2 regions of the Cellulosimicrobium sp. PMB13 genome follow, and region 2 is predicted to be linked to the other one. Evidence: riboswitches for the same ligand, from Rfam matches in the RefSeq annotation. Region 2 holds a riboswitch; the other holds the start of a gene.
What was found. Region 2 has a riboswitch for cyclic di-AMP ahead of V5D56_RS03575 (C40 family peptidase). Riboswitches for the same ligand answer to the same signal wherever they lie in the genome.
Positions count from the first base shown of each region.

Region 1: it holds a riboswitch for cyclic di-AMP, as region 2 does, so the genes downstream of both, V5D56_RS19670 (C40 family peptidase) here and V5D56_RS03575 (C40 family peptidase) in region 2, are expected to answer to the same signal.

Region 1 is NZ_CP145910.1:4,415,502-4,425,280, forward strand. Features, by position in the region: gene rocD (ornithine--oxo-acid transaminase) at 1-82, shown strand, start outside; gene V5D56_RS19645 (aminotransferase class I/II-fold pyridoxal phosphate-dependent enzyme) at 93-1,367, shown strand; gene V5D56_RS19650 (ATP-binding cassette domain-containing protein) at 1,587-2,588, shown strand; gene V5D56_RS19655 (ABC transporter permease) at 2,588-3,436, shown strand; gene V5D56_RS19660 (cupin domain-containing protein) at 3,455-3,703, opposite strand; gene V5D56_RS19665 (universal stress protein) at 3,768-4,706, opposite strand; gene V5D56_RS19670 (C40 family peptidase) at 4,881-5,636, opposite strand; cyclic di-AMP (ydaO/yuaA leader) riboswitch at 5,687-5,847, opposite strand; gene V5D56_RS19675 (metal-dependent transcriptional regulator) at 6,049-6,759, opposite strand; gene serC (phosphoserine transaminase) at 6,907-8,064, shown strand; gene V5D56_RS19685 (MFS transporter) at 8,564-9,779, opposite strand, start outside.
Region 2 is NZ_CP145910.1:731,672-741,450, reverse strand. Features, by position in the region: gene V5D56_RS03610 (FAD-dependent oxidoreductase) at 1-1,025, opposite strand, end outside; partial or broken gene V5D56_RS03605 (ArsR/SmtB family transcription factor) at 1,109-1,484, shown strand; gene V5D56_RS03600 (hypothetical protein) at 1,518-2,024, shown strand; gene V5D56_RS03595 (DF family (seleno)protein) at 2,058-2,369, opposite strand; gene V5D56_RS03590 (hypothetical protein) at 2,468-2,941, opposite strand; gene V5D56_RS03585 (hypothetical protein) at 2,974-3,420, opposite strand; gene V5D56_RS03580 (heavy metal translocating P-type ATPase) at 3,417-5,774, opposite strand; gene V5D56_RS03575 (C40 family peptidase) at 5,885-6,682, opposite strand; cyclic di-AMP (ydaO/yuaA leader) riboswitch at 6,682-6,840, opposite strand; gene V5D56_RS03570 (F510_1955 family glycosylhydrolase) at 6,990-7,877, opposite strand; gene V5D56_RS03565 (DUF305 domain-containing protein) at 7,996-8,619, opposite strand; gene V5D56_RS03560 (DUF6153 family protein) at 8,718-9,158, opposite strand; gene V5D56_RS03555 (four-helix bundle copper-binding protein) at 9,219-9,623, opposite strand.

The DNA.
Region 1 (9,779 bases), 880 kb from region 2:
GCTGACCATCTCCGCCGACGACCTCGAGACCGGTCTGTCCGCCCTCGAGAATGCCCTGACGGCGCTGGCCCACGATCGGTAGAGTCCGGAGCGTGACCACCGTGCACCCGGACCCCTCCGCCCTCGCCGCGTCCCTCGACGACCTGCGCCGCGCCTACGCGGACCTGCAGGCGCTCGGGCTGAAGCTCGATCTCACGCGCGGCAAGCCGTCCGCCGAGCAGCTCGACCTGTCCGAGGCGCTGCTCGCCCTCCCCGGCGAGGGGGTGCACACGGACGCCGACGGCACGGACGTGCGCAACTACGGCGGTCTCGACGGGCTTCCGCAGCTGCGGCGCATCTTCGCCGAGCTGCTCGGCGTCCCGGTGGACCAGCTCCTCGCGGGCGGCAACGCGAGCCTCACGATGATGTACGAGACGCTCGCCGACGCCATGCTCTTCGGCGCTCCCGGCTCCGAGCGCCCGTGGGGACGCGAGGAGCGCGTGCGGTGGATCTGCCCCGTGCCCGGGTACGACCGCCACTTCTCGGTGTGCGAGGCGCTCGGGATCGAGATGGTCACGGTGCCCATGACCGCGGACGGCCCCGACGCCGAGGCCGTCGCCGCGCTCGTCGCCGACGACCCGAGCATCAAGGGCATGTGGGTCGTGCCGACGTACGCCAACCCGGACGGATCGGTCGTGACGGAGGAGGTGGCGCGCCGGCTCGTGTCGATGCCGACCGCCGCCCCCGACTTCCGCATCCTGTGGGACAACGCGTACGCGCTGCACCACCTCACGCAGGACGAGGTGACGACGGCCGACGCGATCGGTCTCGCTGCGCAGGCCGGCAACCCGGACCGCGTCGTCCTGTTCGCGTCGACGTCGAAGATCACGTTCGCGGGCGCGGGCGTCGCGTTCCTCGCGTCGTCGCCGGCCAACGTCGCGTGGTTCCGGAAGAACCTCTCGTCGCGGTCCATCGGCCCCGACAAGGTCAACCAGCTCCGCCACGCGCTGTTCTTCGGCGACGCCGAGGGCGTGCGCGCGCACATGCGCCGGCACCGCGACATCCTCGCGCCGAAGTTCGAGGCCGTGACCGGCATCCTCGCCGAGCGCCTCGGGCCGTGGGGCGTCGCGTCGTGGACCGAGCCGAAGGGCGGCTACTTCGTGAGCCTCGAGGTGCCGCCGGGCACGGCGTCGCGTGTCGTGGAGCTCGCGAAGGCCGCGGGCATCGCGCTGACGCCCGCCGGCGCCGCGTACCCGTACGGCAAGGACCCGGAGGACACCGTGCTGCGCCTCGCACCGTCGCTGCCCCCGCTCGAGGAGGTCCGCGTCGCGATGGACGGCGTCGCGACGTGCGTCCTGCTCGCCGCCGCGGAGCAGGCCGCTCAGTAGAACCGCGGTCGTGCCCGACGGCGCGTGGTCGCCCTGGATGTCGGGGTGGGTGGGGGCGCCGGGCGGGGTACTACCCCGGCAGCTGACAGATCTCACTGGACCGTGCCGGACGCTCAGCGCACGATGGGTGTGTGCACCGATGAGTTCCGCTGGACGGCCCGGTCGGAGCGTGGGTGGTGGGACCGCCCGGGTGCTTCCACGCGCGACCTGAGGAGGGACATGAGCTCGTCGACCGGTGACCTCGCCGTCGAGGCGAGAGGTCTCGTCAAGCACTTCACGTCCAAGAAGTCGGTGACCAAGGCGGTCGACGGCATCGACCTCTCCGTCCCGGAGGGCACCGTCCTGGGAGTCCTCGGCCCCAACGGCGCGGGCAAGACGACCGCCGTGCGGATGCTCGCGACGCTGCTCCAGCCGGACGCCGGGACCGCCACCGTCCTGGGTCATGACGTGGTGCGCGACGCCGACAAGGTGCGCTCCGTCGTCGGGCTCACGGGACAGTACGCCTCGGTGGACGAGGACCTCACGGGGACCGAGAACCTCGTGATGCTCGCGCGGCTGTACGGGTTCCTCGGCGGGACGGCGCGCCGCCGCTCCGCCGACCTGCTCGACGCGTTCGGTCTCGGCGACGCGGGCGACCGTCAGGTCAAGACGTACTCCGGCGGCATGCGCCGCCGCATCGACCTCGCCGCGAGCCTCGTGATGAGCCCGCGCGTGCTCTTCCTCGACGAGCCGACGACGGGCCTCGACCCCCGCAGCCGGAACCAGGTGTGGGACATCGTGCGCGTCCTCGTGGCCGACGGCGCGACGGTCCTCCTCACGACGCAGTACCTCGAGGAGGCCGACCAGCTCGCCGACAAGATCGCGGTCATCGACCACGGGAAGGTCATCGCCGAAGGCACCGCGACGGAGCTCAAGCGCTCGGTGGGCGAGGGCGCGGTGCACGTGCGGCTCGCGGACTCCGCGCAGCGCGCACGCGCGGCGGAGATCGTCGGCTCCGTGCTGGGCACCGAGGTGTCGCTCGCCAACGATCCCTACGCCTTCTCGGCCCGCGTACCCGACGACGGCGCCACCTCGGTCGCGGGCCTCCTGCCCGCGCTGGGTGACGCAGGCATCACGGTCCCGGAGTTCACGCTCGGGCAGCCGAGCCTCGACGAGGTGTTCCTCGCCCTGACCGGCCAGCCGGTCGACGAACCGGACGAGCAGATCGAGGAGGTGGCCTGATGGCGACCGAACCCACCACTGCCGCGGAGCTGCGCGCCCCGGAGGCGAGCGCGCTGCGCGAGGCCGTCGCGCTCGAGCACCGCCCGAGCCGTCCCTCGCCCGTGTCGGCGACGCTCACGTACACCTGGCGCGCGCTGCTCAAGATCAAGCACGTGCCCGAGCAGCTGTTCGACGTCACCGTGTCGCCGATCATCTTCACGCTGATGTTCACGTACCTGTTCGGCGGCGCGCTCGCCGGCGACGTGCAGAGCTATCTGCAGTTCCTGCTGCCCGGCATCCTGGTCCAGGCCGTGCTCTTCACGACGATCTACACGGGCTACACGATGAACACCGACATCTCGAAGGGCGTCTTCGACCGGTTCCGCTCGCTGCCCGTGTGGCGGCCGGCGCCGATCGTCGGCGCGCTGCTCGGCGACACCGTGCGCTACACGATCGCGTCGGTGGTCACGCTCGCGCTCGGTCTGGTGCTCGGGTTCCGGCCGCCGGGCGGGGTCGTCGGGGTCGTGCTCGGTGTCCTGCTGCTGCTCGTCTTCTCGTTCGCGCTGAGCTGGGTCTTCACGGCGCTCGGTCTCGTGCTGCGCTCGCCGAACGCCGTCATGGGGACGTCGATGCTCGTGCTCATGCCGCTGACGTTCGCGTCGAACATCTTCGTCGACCCGTCGACCATGCCGGTGGTCCTGCAGCGCTTCGTGGAGATCAACCCGGTGACGCACCTCGTCACGGCCGTCCGCAGCCTCATGGCGGGCGAGCCCGACGTCGACGGGATCATGTGGGTGCTCGTCGCGTCCGTCGTGCTCACCGCGGTCCTCGCCCCGATCACGATGCGCCTGTACCGCAACCGCAGCTGACATCCGAGGCGTGCCCCGTCACGCCTCGGCGCCGGCGACCTCGATGCCGTCCGGAGCCTCCAGGATCGTCGCGACGACGTCCGTCAGCGCCCACGTCCGGTGAACTTCGCCCCTGCCCCAGTGGACGGCGTCACCGGCCTCCAGCTCGGCCTCGCCACCGTCCCCACCCTCGACGCGAGCCCGGCCGCTCACGACCGTCATCACCTGGTCGACCGTCGCCGCGTGTGCCCCGATGCTGCCTCCGGCACCGACGTGCTCGACGTGCAGGACCGCCGGCCCGGAGCGGGACCGCGACGCTCCACGGACCCGGCTGCGGTCCTGCCTCTGCGGCTCAGCCCGACTCGGCCCCGTCGTCGCACTTCTTCGTCACGACCATGACCGGGCACGCGGAGTGGTGCAGCACCGCCTGGCTCGTCGACCCGAGCAGCAGCCCGCGGAACCCACCGCGTCCACGAGAACCGACGATGATCAGGTCGGACGCCGTGGAGAACTCGGTGAGCAGCTCGGCGCCGGTCCCGTCGAGCACGATCCGCTTGATGGTCAGCCCGGGGTTCTCTGCCTCGTGGCGGGCGATGATGACGTTGAGGCCCTCTGTGACGTCGGCGAGCACCTGCTCGTGGTCGATGGACGCGGGGAGCCACGCCAGCAACCCGGCGCCCGCACCGACCGGTACCCCGGCGACCGCGACGAGCTCGGCGTCCCACGCGCGAGCCTGCCGGATCGCGTGCCGCAGGGCGATCTCCGCCGACGGCGAGCCGTCCACGCCCACGACGATGCGCCGCAGCGGGGTGACGACCGGCAGCTCCTCGGTCGCGGCGTCGTCGCCCTTGGTCCGCGCGCGGAACGGGACGACGACCGTGGGGCAGTGCGCGTGCGCCGGGAGCGCTGAGGACACGGTGCCGAGCAGTCGCTCGGTGAACCCGCCGCGACCGCGGGTGCCGACCACGACGAGCGAGTGGTCGCGGGACATCTCGACGAGCACACCCGCTGCGTCGCCCGTCGTGACCGTCGCGGTGACGCGCACCCCGGCGGCGTCGGCGCGTGCGCGCGCCTCCTCGAGCACCGCGCGGGCGCCCTCCTGGATCGCGCTGTCGTCGAGCGCGGCGTAGCCGCCGTCGAGGGACGCCGCGGTGAACGACGGCAGCGAGTAGGTGCAGACCACGTGGAGCGACCAACCGACGCGCAGGGCGTACGCGGCAGCCCAGTCGAGGGCGTGCAGGCTGGGTGCCGACCCGTCGACGCCGACCAGGACGGTTTCCGTGCGGGTCATCAGTGACTCTCCTCTCGACGGCCGCGTGCCGTCCGGCGACCGACGTCACCGAGGCGCCCTGGGCAGAACCTCCACCACAGGTCACGAACGAGTCAAGAATGCCACGAACCCCGCCCCTTCGCGACGACTCGCGGAGGGACGGGGCTCGGGTGACGTGCTGTGCTGCGCCTGCGATCAGGCGACGCGGATGAACGTCGGGTTCGACTGCCAGATCTGACGGAACTGGATGGTCTTGCCCGGACGCGGCGCGTCGATCTGCATGTTGTCGCCGGCGTAGATCGAGATGTGGCCCGGCGTCCAGATCAGGTCGCCCGGCTGCGCCTCGGAGCGCGGGACCTTGGTGCCGACGGAGCCCTGCGCGCCCGACGTGCGGGGAAGGCTGATGCCGACCTGCGCGTAGACGTAGCTCGTGAAGCCGGAGCAGTCGAAGCCGTCGGGCGTGGTGCCGCCGTAGACGTACGGGACGCCCACGTAGCGCGCCGCGATCGAGACGATCGTGCTGCCGTAGGCCGACGCCGGGACGGCGACCGCGGCCTCTTCCTGGGCAGGCGCCTCGGCCTCGGTCTGCGTCGACTGACGCTCCTGCGTGCGGCTGGTGCTCTGCATCCGCTCGACGACCGGCTCGGGCTCGGGCTCCGGCTCGGGGGCCGGCGTCACCGTCACCGGTGCAGCCTCGATCGAGAACGCCGCGTCAGCGGCGACCGTCACGGCCGGCGCGGCCTCGAGGGCCTGACGCGCCTGTGCGGTCAGGGCGCTGAGGTCGACGGAGTTGAGCTTCGGCTCCGAGTCGACGGGGGCGGCGGTCGCCGGGGCGGCGGCGCCGATCATCGAGACGATGAGACCGGAGGACGCGGCGACGACGGCGGTACGACGCCCGACGGTCGACATCTGGTCCGAGGCGGCCTGGGCGATGGTGCTGAGTGGCGTCATGGGACGCCGCGCCGCACGGTGGCGGGCGCGAGTCGTGCTCACGGTCACGTGTTGCCTCTCCTGGACGCCTGCGAGGTCAGCTGTCGGGTTCGGGTGGGAGAAACACCCGGCCTGACGGACCGAGGTCCGTCGGGCTTCACCCCAAGGACGCTGTCTCCAGCGCCCGGATTTGGGTCCCCCGTCCCTGTCGTCGGGTTGTCGTGAACCTCGGGCAGCGACAGGGTTAGGCGTTCCGCTCGAGGACTCCGCCGGACAGGTCTTCCGATGGAGCAGCACCGACCGTACAGGACACCCTGTCAAATGTCACGTTCCCATCACGACGTCTGGGGACCGCCGCGCGAGCCGGGACCTCGGGAGCAAGTTCTCCCAGGTCAGCGCGTCGTGGGAGCGCTACCCCGGCCAGGGACGCGAGTCAGGACCGGGTGACGAACAGGTGACGAGCGATCTCGTCGGGCAGGTCCAGGACGAGCTCGGAACCCTTGCCCTGGACCACGAGCCCGCCGACCGCCTGTCGCACCACGAGCGTCCGCCGCGGGAGCACCCCCGCCTCCGCGAACCGGGCCAGGAGCTCGATGTCCACCTGGATCGGCTCGGCGATGCGCTGCAGGACGACCTCGACCTCGTCGTCGCCCGCCGCGCGGCGCTGCGCGACGTACGTGGGCAGCGGCACGACCCCGTCGAGGAACTCCACGCCCTCGAACTGCTCTCCCAGCTCGGCCAGCCCCGGGATCGGGTTCCCGTACGGGTCGAAGTGCGGGTGGTCGAGCAGCCCGATGAGACGCTCCTCGACGAGCTCGCTCATGACGTGCTCCCACCGGCACGCCTCGGTGTGCACGTGCTCCCAGTCGAGCTTGATGACGTCCGTGAGCAGGCGCTCCGCGAGGCGGTGCTTGCGCATCACGCGCGTCGCCTTGTCGTTCCCCGCGGGCGTGAGCTCGAGGTGCCGGTCCCCCGTCACGACGACGAGGCCGTCGCGCTCCATGCGCGCGACCGTCTGCGACACCGTGGGGCCCGAGTGCCCGAGGCGCTCCGCGATGCGCGCGCGGAGGGGGGTGATGCCCTCCTCGACGAGCTCGTAGATCGTCTTCAGATACATCTCGGTGGTATCGATCAGATCGGTCACGTCGCGCTCCTGTCGTCCGTCGGCTGGGGGACAGTCTATGGCGATCCCCTGACGACTTCCGGGGAGAATCCCGGAAGAACGAGCGCCGTCGGACGACGTCCCCGGACGCCGCGGAACCCGCACCTCGCGCGCGCGTAGGGTGACGCTGTGACCGAGCCCGCATCGCCTGCCGCCACCACCGCCCAGATCACGATCCCCGCGGACCTGCTCCCGGCCGACGGCCGGTTCGGGTCCGGACCGAGCAAGGTCCGCGCCGCCCAGGTGCGTGCGGTGTCCGACGCCGGCGCCTCGCTCCTCGGCACGTCCCACCGCCAGGCGCCGGTGAGGTCGCTCGTGCGCCGCACGCGCGAAGGGCTCGCGGAGCTCTTCGACCTCCCCGAGGGGTACGAGGTCGTCCTCGGCAACGGCGGCTCCACGACGTTCTGGGACGTCGCGACGGCCTGCCTCGTGCGCCGCAAGGCGCAGCACGCGGCGTTCGGCGAGTTCGGCGCGAAGTTCGCGGCGGCGACGACGGCGGCCCCGTTCCTCGACCCGTCGCAGGTGATCACGGCCGCCCCGGGCACGGTCGCCCACCCCGAGCCCGCGGACGACGTCGACGTGCACGCCTGGCCGCACAACGAGACGTCGACCGGAGCCATGGCACCGGTGCGTCGCGTCGCCGGCTCGCGTGAGCGCGGCGCGCTGACGCTCGTCGACGCGACGTCGGGCGCGGGGGCGCTGCCCGTGGACGTGGCGGAGACCGACGTCTACTACTTCGCCCCGCAGAAGGTCTTCGGGTCCGACGGCGGCCTGTGGCTCGCGCTGTGCTCGCCCGACGCGCTCTCCCGGGCGGAGGAGATCGAGTCGAGCGGGACGCGCTGGGTGCCCGAGTCGCTGTCGCTGCGCACCGCCGCGGCCAACTCGCGCCAGGACCAGACCCTCAACACCCCGGCCGTCGCGACGCTCGTCATGCTCGCCGAGCAGGTCGAGTGGCTCGTCGCCCAAGGCGGCCTCGCGTGGGCCGCGGCGCGCTCCGCCGAGTCCGCGGCCCACCTCTACGGCTGGGCCGAGGCCCGCGAGTGGGCCACGCCCTTTGTCGCGGACCCCGCCGAGCGCTCGACCGTCGTCGGCACGATCGACCTCGACGACGGAATCGACGCCACGGCGGTCGTCGCGACGCTCCGCGCGAACGGCATCCTCGACGTCTTCCCCTACCGCAAGCTCGGCCGCAACCAGCTCCGCGTCGCCATGTTCCCCGCCATCGACCCCGACGACGTCCGCGCCCTCACCGCGTGCGTCGACCACGTCGTCGACCGCCTGGCCTGACGGCAGCGCCTCGACGGTCGCCGCGAGATAGCGACGCACGGCCGAGATAGCGACGCACAGGGCTTTTAACCCGGGTTCCGTGCCCGTACGTCGCTATCTCGGCGCCCGGCTGCCGCGCCGTCACCTCGGGCGTCGGGTGCTCGTCACCACCGCGGGTGGGGCGGCGTCGGTGCTCGGGCTGCCGCGCCGTCACCTCGGGCGTTCGGCCGTGCGTCTCCGCGCGCGGCTTGACGCCCTTCGCATCCGACGCCGCCCCACCCGCTCGTCTGTCGTGTCGCCTCGTCCGCCCTGCCGTCGCGCCACCCGCTCGTCCGTCGTGTCACCAGGCTCGCCGACTCGCGAGGTGACCTGACGAGGGCGGTCGGGGGCGCTCGCGCCGGGTCGTGGCGGGTCTGGCGGGAGCGGCGCGAGGAACGAGCGACGCGGATGGTAGACCCGGCGCGAGCGCCCCCGACCGCCACCCGACCGCACCACGCGGGCTGTGGCAGCAGAACCAGCCTCAGGCGGCGCGGACCGCTTCCTCGGCGTCCTCGACCCCGAGGCGACGCTTCGTCTCCGCACGGGCGCCGGTCTCGACCGGGGTGCCGACGTCGAGGTAGCGCACGAGCAGGTGCGGCCGCTGGAGCACTCGGTAGCGCACCTCGAGGTGCCAGTTCCGCACGGCCCACACGGCCGCGCCGACGGCGACGAGCGCCGCGGTGATGGACCCGATCCCGATGGCCCAGCGCGGGCCCCAGGCCTCGGCGACCCAGCCGACCAGCGGTGACCCGACCGGCGTCGCACCGAGGAACACGATCATGTAGAGCGACATGACGCGCCCGCGCATGACGGGGTCGACGGACATCTGGATGGTCGAGTTCGCGGCGGTCATCATGGTGAGCGACGCGAGCCCGACGGGGATGCACGCGACGGCGAAGCTCGCGTAGGTCGGCATGAGGGCCATGACGCCGGTCGCGACGGCGAACCCGAAGGCCGAGCCGATGACGAGGCGCACGCGCGGTCGTTCGCGCCGCGCGGCGAGCAGCGCGCCGGTGAGGGAGCCGATGGCGAGGATCGAGCCGAGGATGCCGTACTCCCCCGGGCCCATGCCGAACTCGACCTTGGCCATCATCGCGGAGGTGAGCTGGAAGTTGAGCCCGAACGTCGAGACGACGCCGACGACGACCATGATGACGATGATGTCGGTCCGGCCGCGCACGTACCGGATGCCCTCGCGGATCTGGCCCTTCTGCCGGGGGGCGCTCGGCATGGTGTGCAGCTCGCGCGTGCGCATGTAGCCGAGCGCGAGGATCGTCGCGGCGAAGGTGACGCCGTTGATGACGAAGATCCACCCCGAGCCGACGACGGCGATGAGCAGCCCGGCGACGCCGGGTCCCACGAGGCGCGCGGCGTTGAACGACGCGCTGTTGAGCCCGACGGCGTTGGACAGCTTGTCGGCGGGGACCATCTCGGCGACGAACGTCTGGCGCACGGGGTTGTCGAACGCGGACACGACGCCCAGCAGCGTCGCGAACACGTACACGTGCCAGAGCTGGACGTGGCCGGAGAGCACGAGCGCACCGAGGCCGAGCGCGAGCAGGCCCATCGCGCTCTGGGTGGCCATGAGGAGCCGACGGCGCGGGAGCCGGTCCGCGAGGACGCCCGCCCAGGCGGACAGCGCGAGGACGGGCGCGAACTGCAGCGCGGTGACGACGCCGACGGCGATGCCGGACTCG
Region 2 (9,779 bases):
ATCAGCGGGGACAGCGCGGTCGGAGCCTCGACGACGGGGTCGAGGTCCAGGCGCACCTCGCGCAGCATGTCGAGGTCCGGTCGGAACCCGGTCGCGTTGACGATCTGGTGCACGTCCAGGTTCAGCGCCCCGTCGCGCGCCGTGCCCAGGACCTGCACGGAGTCCCCGTCCGGGACGAGGCGCTCGATCGAGACCCGGGTGAGCAGGGTCAACCTTCCCGCCTCCACGGCCGCCCGCAGCCGCGTGCCGAGCAGCCCGCGCGCGGGGAGCTCGTCGTCGGTTCCACCGCCGAACAGGCGCCGCGCCGACCCGCCGCGGATCGCCCACGTGACCGTGGTGCCCGGCTCCGCCTCGGAAAGCTCGACGAGGCTCAGCAGCGTGTTCGCGGCCGAGTGCCCCATCCCGACGACGAGCGTGTCCCGGCCGGCGAACCGGTCGCGCTGCGACCCGAGGACGTCGGGCAGCGGCCCGGTCACGAAGCGGGCCGCCTCGGCCTCGCCCGCGGCCGGGAGACCCGAGACGCCCAGCGGGTTCGACGTCGAGAACGTGCCCGACGCGTCGATCACCGCGCGCGCCAGCACGTCCGCGACCCGTCCGTCCGGGCCGACCGTGCGCACCCGGTAGCCGCTCCGCTCGCGCCCGAGGGAACGCGTCTTGTCCGCGCCGTCGCGCGCGACGGCCAGGACCCGCGTCCCGGTGCGCAGCCGCGCGGAGAGCTGCGGCGTCGCGGCCAGCGGCGCCAGGTAGCGCCCGACGAGCTCGCCACCGGTCGGCAGCGTGTCCGGGTCCGGCTCGGCCCAGCCCGTCGGCTCCAGCAGACGACGCGCCGCGGCGTCGACGTCGTACCGCCACGGGGAGAACAGCCGCACGTGGCCCCAGGAGGCGATCGCCGAACCTGGGCCGTCACCTGCCTCGAGGACCAGCGGCTCCAGGCCGCGCTCCAGCAGGTGCGCCGCCGCCGCCAGGCCCACCGGGCCCGCACCGATCACCACGACCGGCAGCTCGTCTCGCACTACCTCGCCCATCACGCCTCCTCGCATCGACAAACTTCGATCAAAGACAGGACGCCAACGTATCCATAAACGTCGATGAGTGGCAAGATGGGGGGATGACGACCACCGCGCTCACCCTCGAGGCACCGGACACCTCTGCGAGGGGCGGGTGCTGCGCGCCGCTCGTGCGCCGACGCCGCCGACCCCGAGACCGCGCGCGACCTGGCCCGCGTGTTCAAGGCGCTCGGCGACCCTACCCGGGTGCAGCTGCTGTCGATCGTCGCCGCGCACGACGGCGGCGAGGCGTGCGTGTGCGACCTCACCGACCCCGTCGGTCTGGCCCAGCCCACGGTCAGCCACCACCTCAAGATCCTCGTCGAGGCCGGCCTTCTCCACCGCGAGCAGCGTGGGCGCTGGGCCTACTTCTCCCTGGTCCCCGGCGCGCTCAGCCAGCTCGCGACCTCGCTCACCGAGACAGCCCCGAGCAGCTGACCGAGCAGTACCACGCGCCTCCTGGAGGCGGCCGTGATGGACATCCCAGGCCTACCGGAGCCGGACGCGGGCCCGATCTTCGACCTCGCGCTGCTGGTGCACATTGCTGCCGGGCTGACTGCGGTCCTCGCGGGTCTGGTGGCGATGGTCGCGCCCAAGGGTAGGCGGTGGCACGTCGGGGCAGGGCGAGTCTTCCTCGGCGGGATCGCCGCCCTCTTCGGCTCCATGGTCGTCATGGTGGCGATCCGCTGGCCCGCCACCATCCACCTGGCCGCGCTCGGGGGCGTCGCGCTGACCGCCGCGGCCCTCGGGTGGCGCAACCGGCGCCGCCGCGGCAGCGACCGTGCGCACATCGCGTGGATGGCCCTGGCCTACATCGCGATGCTGACCGCGTTCTACGTCGACAACGGACCACACCTACCGATCTGGGAACGGCTGCCCGCCTGGTCGTTCTGGGTCCTGCCCGCGGCGATCGGGACACCGCTCACAGTGCGGGCGATGCGACGCCACCGCCCACACCACCCGACCGACTCGCGTTAACCGGCGCCGACACCGTAGGTCGGTCGAGCTCGGTCAGCGCGCGGCCCGGGCCGCGACAGCGGCGGCCAGCGCCTCGTCGTCGGGAACACCGCGCAGACCTGCGCTCGTGGGGTAGACGCGGCACGCCACACCAGGACGAGCCCCCGGCAGGGGGAACACGTCCTGCCCGTCGACGTGGAACGACGGCGACCCGTGGAAGCCGTACCTCTGGGCCTGGTCGTCGTCAGTGATGACTACGGTGGCGATCGGCACATCGATGCCGGCCCGGTCCAGGGCCCGGCGCAGCGCGTCCCGGGCGGGTGCCTCGTTCGGGCACGCGTCGACGACCTGAAGCTCAACCTTCATCTGTCCATCCTCTCTCGCTCTGCAAGTGGTGCTGTGGATTTCGTGGCCGTACATCGCTCACCTCGCCTGCGAGGCGTCGCGCGTCGCAATGGACGCTGTCAGGCGATTGGGTGCCAGGTTCGGTCGGGAGCCTCGAACTCGTACGCAGTCGCATCGTGGAAGTCGTCGGTCACGCGAACGTCGAGGATCCAGCCGCTGTCGTCTGCGGTCAGGGTGCGCCACGGTTCACCCGATTGCCGGGTTCGGGCGGTGGTGATGCCTGCGGCTCGGATTGCCGCGAAGTGCAGTCGTGGTCCCTGCCCGTACTGCGGGGCGGCGCTTCCGACGTGGATCGTGTGCTCGGCCGCCAGGTCCAGCAGCGTGCTCGAGTAGTCCGCGCGTGCTCCCGCCGTCGTGCACATGTAGAGCAAGCCCCATGCGCCGTGAGGGTCGGCCCGCACGAGCACGACTGCGGCGCTGTTGCGGACGTGGTGCGCGATGATGCGCTCGTCCGCTGGGGCGCCGTCGACGACCGCCCGGGCATGGTTCCGAGCGCTCTCGAGGTCGATCTCCTCCCACACCGGGTCCGCCATCCCAGCAGCCTTCCATCGGGCGGGCGGGCCCGCTACACACCGGCGTTGACGTCTGCCGACCCCGGGGCGCGGTCGGGCGGCACCTGTTGCTGGAGGTGCAGCACGAGGGGACGCAGAGGTTCGGGCAGAGGAGCGATCCCAGGGCCTCCCGCGCTCAGCCAGCCCTGCAGCTCGGTGGTGAGGTCCTCGCCAGCGAGGCGCTCGAACCAAACCGGTCGTTGCCTCGCCCGCACATCAGGTATGGGTCGCACGACGAGAATGTCTCCACGTTCACACGCGTCGAGGCAGTCCACGACTGTCAGGCGCGCGTGACCGCTTGCCGCGATCTCGCGGACCCGCTCGAGCTGGCCGCCGGGGCGGGGGTCGTCTTCCCCCAGGGTCTCGCCGGCGCACAGGCGGCAAGCGGTCAGGCCGGGGACGGCGCGCCGCGCGCCGCCGGTGGGCGGCTGCGCGCGGGCGCCCGATGGGTGAGTGGTCATGGGTGAACGTCCTGGTGTTCGGCACCGACGGCGGGCTGGCGAAGGATGGCCCGGGTGCTCGTCTCGGGGCGCAGGTCAAGACGTCGCAGGAGCTGGGCGTTGAGCGCGACGACGACGGTCGATGCGGACATGAGCAGTGCACCGACAGACATCGGCATGACGAAGCCGATGGGCGCGAGCACTCCAGCGGCGAGCGGGACGGAGATCAGGTTGTACCCCGCTGCCCACCACAGGTTCTGCTTCATCTTGCGGTAGCTCGCCCGCGACAGCTCGATGACCGACAGCACGGATCGAGGGTCGTCGCTGGCGAGGATGACTCCGGCCGAGGCGATCGCGACGTCGGTGCCAGCACCGATCGCGATGCCGACGTCCGCCTGAGCCAATGCCGGGGCGTCGTTCACGCCGTCTCCGATCATCGCGACCTTGCGGCCTTCGCGCTGCAGCTGCTGGACCTTGGCTGACTTGTCTTCGGGCCGCACGCCGGCGAAGTACCGCTCGATGCCGAGCTCGTTGGCGACGGACGCCGCCACAGCCTCGGCGTCGCCGGTGATCATCACGACCTGCACGCCACGCTGGTTCAGCGCGGCAACCGCCTCGCGGGACTCGGTGCGTATCTCGTCGGCCAGGCGCAGAGCTCCCGCGACCTGCCCGTCGATGAGGACGTGCAAGATGATCGCTCCCGACTCGCGCCACCGATCGGCGCTCGCCAGCTCCTGGACGGACCGCTCGTGCAGGAGGTTGGGCCCGCCGACCTCCACGCTGCGGCCCGAGACGGTCGCGCGCACTCCCACCGCCGGGGACGACTGGAAGTCCTGAGCGGACGCCACGGGCAGGCCCTTGTCACGGGCGGCGCGGACGATGGCCCGGGCGAGCGGGTGCTCGGAGTCGGACTCCGCGGCTGCCGCCAGCGCGAGAACGGTGTCCCCGTCGTGGTCGTCAGTCACCTCGACGCCGGTCACAGTGGGCTCGCCCTTGGTCAGGGTGCCGGTCTTGTCGAACAGCACCGCGTCGACGGTGCGCATGCTCTCCAGCGCGAGCCGGTCCTTGATCAGGACGCCGCCGCGCGCCGCGCGCTCGGTCGCGATGGAGACCACGAGGGGGATCGCCAGGCCCAGGGCGTGAGGGCAGGCGATGACGAGGACGGTCACCGTGCGGATCACGGCGTCGTCCGGCATCCCGAGGACGGTCCATGCCGCAGCGGTGAGCACCGCGGCACCGAGGGCGAACCAGAACAGCCACCCAGCTGCGGTGTCCGCCAGACGCTGGGCGCGCGAGCTGGAGTTCTGCGCCTCGGTGACCAGGCGCTGGATGCCGGCCAGTGCCGTGTCCTGCCCGACCGCGGTGACCTGCACCCGCAGCCCCGAGTCGGTCGCGACGGTGCCGGCCACGACCACGTCACCGTTGCTGCGGCGCACGGTGCGCGACTCACCGGTGATCATCGACTCGTCCATGCTCGCGGCGCCGTCCACGACCTTGCCGTCGGCCGGGACCCGGCCACCGGGGCGGACCACGACCACGTCTCCCACGCGCAGGTCGCCAGGCGCCACGGTGACGAAGTCATCGCCCTCGACCCGCTCAGCCTCGTCCGGCAGCAACGCGGCCAGGGAGTCCAGGGCGGAGGTCGTCTGCGCCAGGGACCGCATCTCGATCCAGTGGCCGAGCAGCATGATCACGATCAGCAGCGCGAGCTCCCACCAGAAGTCGAGCTGGTGGTCGAGCAGGCCCAGGCTCGCGCCCCACGAGGCGACGAACGCGACGGTGATCGCCAGGCCGATGAGCAGCATCATCCCGGGCTTGCGCGAGCGGACCTCCGAGACCGCGCCCGTCAGGAACGGGCGCCCGCCCCACACGTACATCACCGTGCCGAGCACCGGAGAGACCAGACCAAGACCTGGCACGTCGGGCAGCTCGTACCCGAGGATCATCGCGAACATGCTCGACGTCGCAACCACCGGGACCGCCAGGACGAGCATGATCCAAAACAGCCGGCGGAACTGCCCGACGTGATCACCATGCCCACCATGCCCACCATGCCCACCATGCCCACCATGCCCACCGTGGCTCTGGTGGCCCTCGTGGCCCTCGTGGCCCTCGTGGCTCTCGTGGCCCTCGTGGCTCTCGTGGCCCTCGTGGCCGGCGGGCTCAGGGTGCCCGCCGTGGCTGCCGTGCTGCGCATGCTCGTGGCCCTGGCTGTGCCGATCGGCGCGTCCAGGGTGCACCTCGCCGTGGTGGCCCGGGTCGGGCGCACCACCCGAGGGGGCCCGGTCGTCGCCGTCGGCGTCGACGGAGGCTGGTGCGGGGTGGTGATGATGGGCCGTGCTCGGTCCATGCTCGTCGTGACCGTGAGGCTTCATGATCGACCTTCCTCTCCTGACAGTGCGACCGGGTACGACAGCACACTATACCCCCTAGGGGTATTCCCCGCGACGAAGGGCCCCACCTGGCTGGTGGGGCCCTTCACGCGTCAGCCGACGCGGATGTACGTCGGGTTGGACTGCCAGATCTGCCCGTAACGGACGGTCTTGCCAGGTGAGGGTGCCTCGATCTGCATGTTGTCCCCGGCGTAGATGCCGATGTGGCCCGGGCTCCAGATCAGGTCACCGGGTTGTGCCTGGTCGCGGGAGATGACGGTGCCGGCATACCGCTGCTCGGAGGACGTGCGGGGCAGGTTGATGCCGACCTGGGCGTACACGTAGGACGTGAACCCGGAGCAGTCGAACCCTGCCGGTGTGGTGCCGCCCCACTGGTAGGGCACGCCGAGGTACTGCATCGCGACGCTGACCACGCTCGAGCCCGCCGCGGACGGCGGAGCTTCGACGGGGGCCTGGGCCGCACCGGTGCCTGCCTGCTCTTGCGGAGCGGGAGCGCGCTCCTGGCTGCGGGACGAGCGGTCCTGGCGTTCCGGCTCCGGCTCCGGCTCAGGTTCGGGCTCGGGGGCGGGGGTGACCGCGACCGGTGCCTGTTCGATCACGAACGCGGCGTCGGCTGAGACGGTGACCGCTGGGGCGGCGCTGAGCGCCTGGCGGGCCGGCTCGGTCAGCGCGCTCAGGTCGACGCTGGAGACGGCCTTGGGGCGGTCGGTGTTCGGTGCGGCGCTGGCCGGTGCCGCGAACACCGACACGAGCAGGCCAGATCCGGCCGCGAGCAGGGCGCCCTTGCGGGCGGTGTTTGCTGCTCCTTCCTGGGCTGCGCGGGCTATCGGGGTCAGGGGTGTGATGGGTCGGTGGGAGGCGCGGTGGCGTCCCGGCTTTCGTGCGGTCATGGTGTTCTCCTTCGCGCCTGCGGGGTGAGCTGTCGGGTTCGGATCGGAGAGTGACCCGGCCTCACCGCTGGGTGCGGTGCGACTTCACCCCGAGGACACCGTGGTGCCCGGTTGAGTGGTTCCCCCGTCCCTGTCATGGGTGTTGGAGGTGTGGTCCAAGAGGTGACAGGGTTCGGCGCTCTCTTGGATCCCTCGCGGATGTCCCGCGAGGAGCATGGGGTGGTTCGCCGCGCGCGACCGTGCGGGCACGGGCGGATCGCGGCAGGTGGGACAGTTCTGGTCTCTCGGCGCGCGGCCGGCCGGCGTCTCACCCGGTCTCCTGGCCGAGCACCGGGTCCCAGCTCGCGCCGAGGTCGCGGCTGGTGAACAGGCCGGTGTCGGTGACGATGACAATCCACGGCTGGTTCCCGGGGCTGTCGTCGGGCACGTAGGTCATGGCCTGCACCTGGCCGGGAGCGGTTCCGTGCGCGGTCCAAGGCTCCAGGCCAGGGGTGCTGGTCCACACGGTGCCGTTGGGGTCCAGGCCGATCAGCTCGGCCCCGAGCCCTGCCTCGACGAGCGCGAGGGTGGGTGCGTCCCGGTCCGGGGTGAACGTCTGTCCCCCGTCGTGGCTGAGCTGCAGGCCGGCCGGTGTGGTGACCAGGACGGTGTCCGGGTCGCCGTCCATGACGTGCACGTCGCGAGCCGGCACGGTTGCCCCCGGTGTCCAGGTCGCTCCGGAGTCGTCGCTGATCAGCAGGCGGGAGGTAGCCGAGTCCAGCCCGACGACGCGCACGGCGCCCGCGTCGGTGGTCGCGGTGCTCAGCGCATGGAAGTCGACCTCCCCAGTCAAGGAGACCTGCTCCCAGGTCGCGGCACCGTCGGCGCTGCGGATCAGGCCCAGGTTGGGTGCCTTCAGGTCGGTCTGCTCCCCCGGCGCGGGATGGCCGGAGGCGTAGATGGTGCCGTCGACCGCGAGGGTCATGCCCATCGTGTCCTGTCGGCCTTCTCCGGCCCGCTCCGGTCGTGCTGGTTCGTCGCTGAACGGGTCCGGCACGGTCCACACCCCGGTGTGGGTCGCGACCAGGATGGTGTGGTCGACCGGGTCGACCTGCACGTCGTGCACGTGGCCGAACTCGGCCACGTCCTGCGGCGTCTGGCTCGTGGGGGTGTTGGCAGGCGGCGGGGACGGGGTGCAGGCAGCCAGCAGCAGCACGCTTCCTGCTGCTGCCCACTCGCTCGCCCATCTCTTCAGGGCAGGGTTCATCGAGGCAGTCCTTCGGCAAAGGACCCGCGGTGCGTGCGCGACGCAGTGCACGCCCCGCGGGCGAGGGTCACAACGAGGCGAGCAGGTCTTCCATGGTGGAGATCTCGGCCTGCTGGGTGTCGACGATCTGCTGCGCCATCGCGACAGCGTCCTCGTTCTTGCCCTCGTCCACCTCGGTCTGAGCCATCTCGATGGCGCCCTGGTGGTGGACGATCATCTGCTCGAGGTACAGGCGCCCTGCCTCGGCGCCCTGCGCGTCCTGCAGGGCCTGCATGTCCTCGTCGCTCATCATCCCGTCCATGGACCCGTGGTCCATGGAGCCCATCGAGTCGGACTCCGGCAGCGGCGAGCCCCACTCCTCGAGCCAGGTCGTCAGCTGCGCGATCTCGGGTCCCTGGGCGTCCTTGATCTGGTTCGCCAGGTCGGTGATCTGAGGGTCGACGCCCTCCTTGGCCACGATGACGTCGGACATCTCGATCGCCTGCTCGTGGTGAGGAATCATCATCTGGGCGAAGTCAACATCCTGCTGGTTGAACCAGTCGCCCTCTGCCGGGCTCTCCTGATCCCCGGCCTCGGTCGAGGGGGACATCGACGCCATGTCGTGCCCAGGCTCCTCGTCGTTCGAGCACGCCGCAAGACTCGCGGCGGTCACCAGCGCGATCGCTGGAACAAGCACACGCTTGAAGTTCATGGGAAAGGACCTCTCAACTCAGCACCTAGAAACCACACACGGGCCCCACAAGAAGGGGGCGTGAAACGGTCGACGCGCGCGTCGACAGCGTGCAGTTCCTACGTCCGAGAGATCCCCAGGACGTGCAGCGACGGTGCGCCGCCGGCGACCATCGGTGTCCGGCCAGCCTCGACCAGGGGCGACCACACCGGAGCAAGACGCGCCAGCAGGCTCGCTCCCGGGCGCGTGAAGGCCAGCAGCGCGACCAGCACCATCAAGCACATGGCCGACGCCATCTCGTGGCCCCCGCAGTCGGTGCACCCGCCCGGCGCGTCGTGCGCGTGCGCCCCGTCCTCCTGCGTCCCGACCTCGGGGGCGGAGGCGTCGTGGTGATCGGGGCTGGCCATGATCGCCGCCGCCGGGCCCACGTGGGCGTTCGCCGACCCGCTCATCGCGTGCATCGTCACGACGCCCAGCAGGAGCGCCGCGATCAGCAGGGCACCCGAAAGCCCTCGCCGACGACCGGCGAGCAGCGAACGGAACGTGGCCATGAGGTTCATGTCCCGGTCAGCCTAACCACTGCCCCCGCAGTTCTTCCAAGACCAGCCCTCGCCGCGGGCTCATCCGAGGGCGGAAAGCAGCTCTCGGCACGCCTGCTCGCACGCCCGGCACGAGCGGGCGCACACCGCGCAGTGCTCGTGCATCTGCGCGTGCTTCCCGCACTCGGCCCCGCACGCGGCGCACGCCGCCACGCACGCCTGCAGCACCGCGCGCAGGACCTGCACGTCCGCTGCCGTCTGACGAGTCAGCACCGCTGCGGTCGTGGCGCACACGTCGGCGCAGTCGGCGTTCAGCCGGATGCACCGGCGCAGCTCGCCCACGTGCTCCTCGCTCAAGCACGCGTCCGCGCAGGCGGTACACGCCTGGGCGCACTCGACACACGCGTCGATGCAGGTCACCAGCTCCGTTATCGAAGCGGCCCCTTGGCCTGGGAACGTCTCGATCATCTCTCGCGTCACGCTCATGACGATCTCCTCGACCCACCGCGGCCGGCCTGCCCGACCCTGGACGGTGAGCATCGATCCACCGTACGAACGGTGCGCGTTACTCGCCCCTCGCATTCTCGGTGTCTGTCGACGGCGGGGTACGGCGGGAAGGCGTGCTGCGGCCGCCCGTGCCCG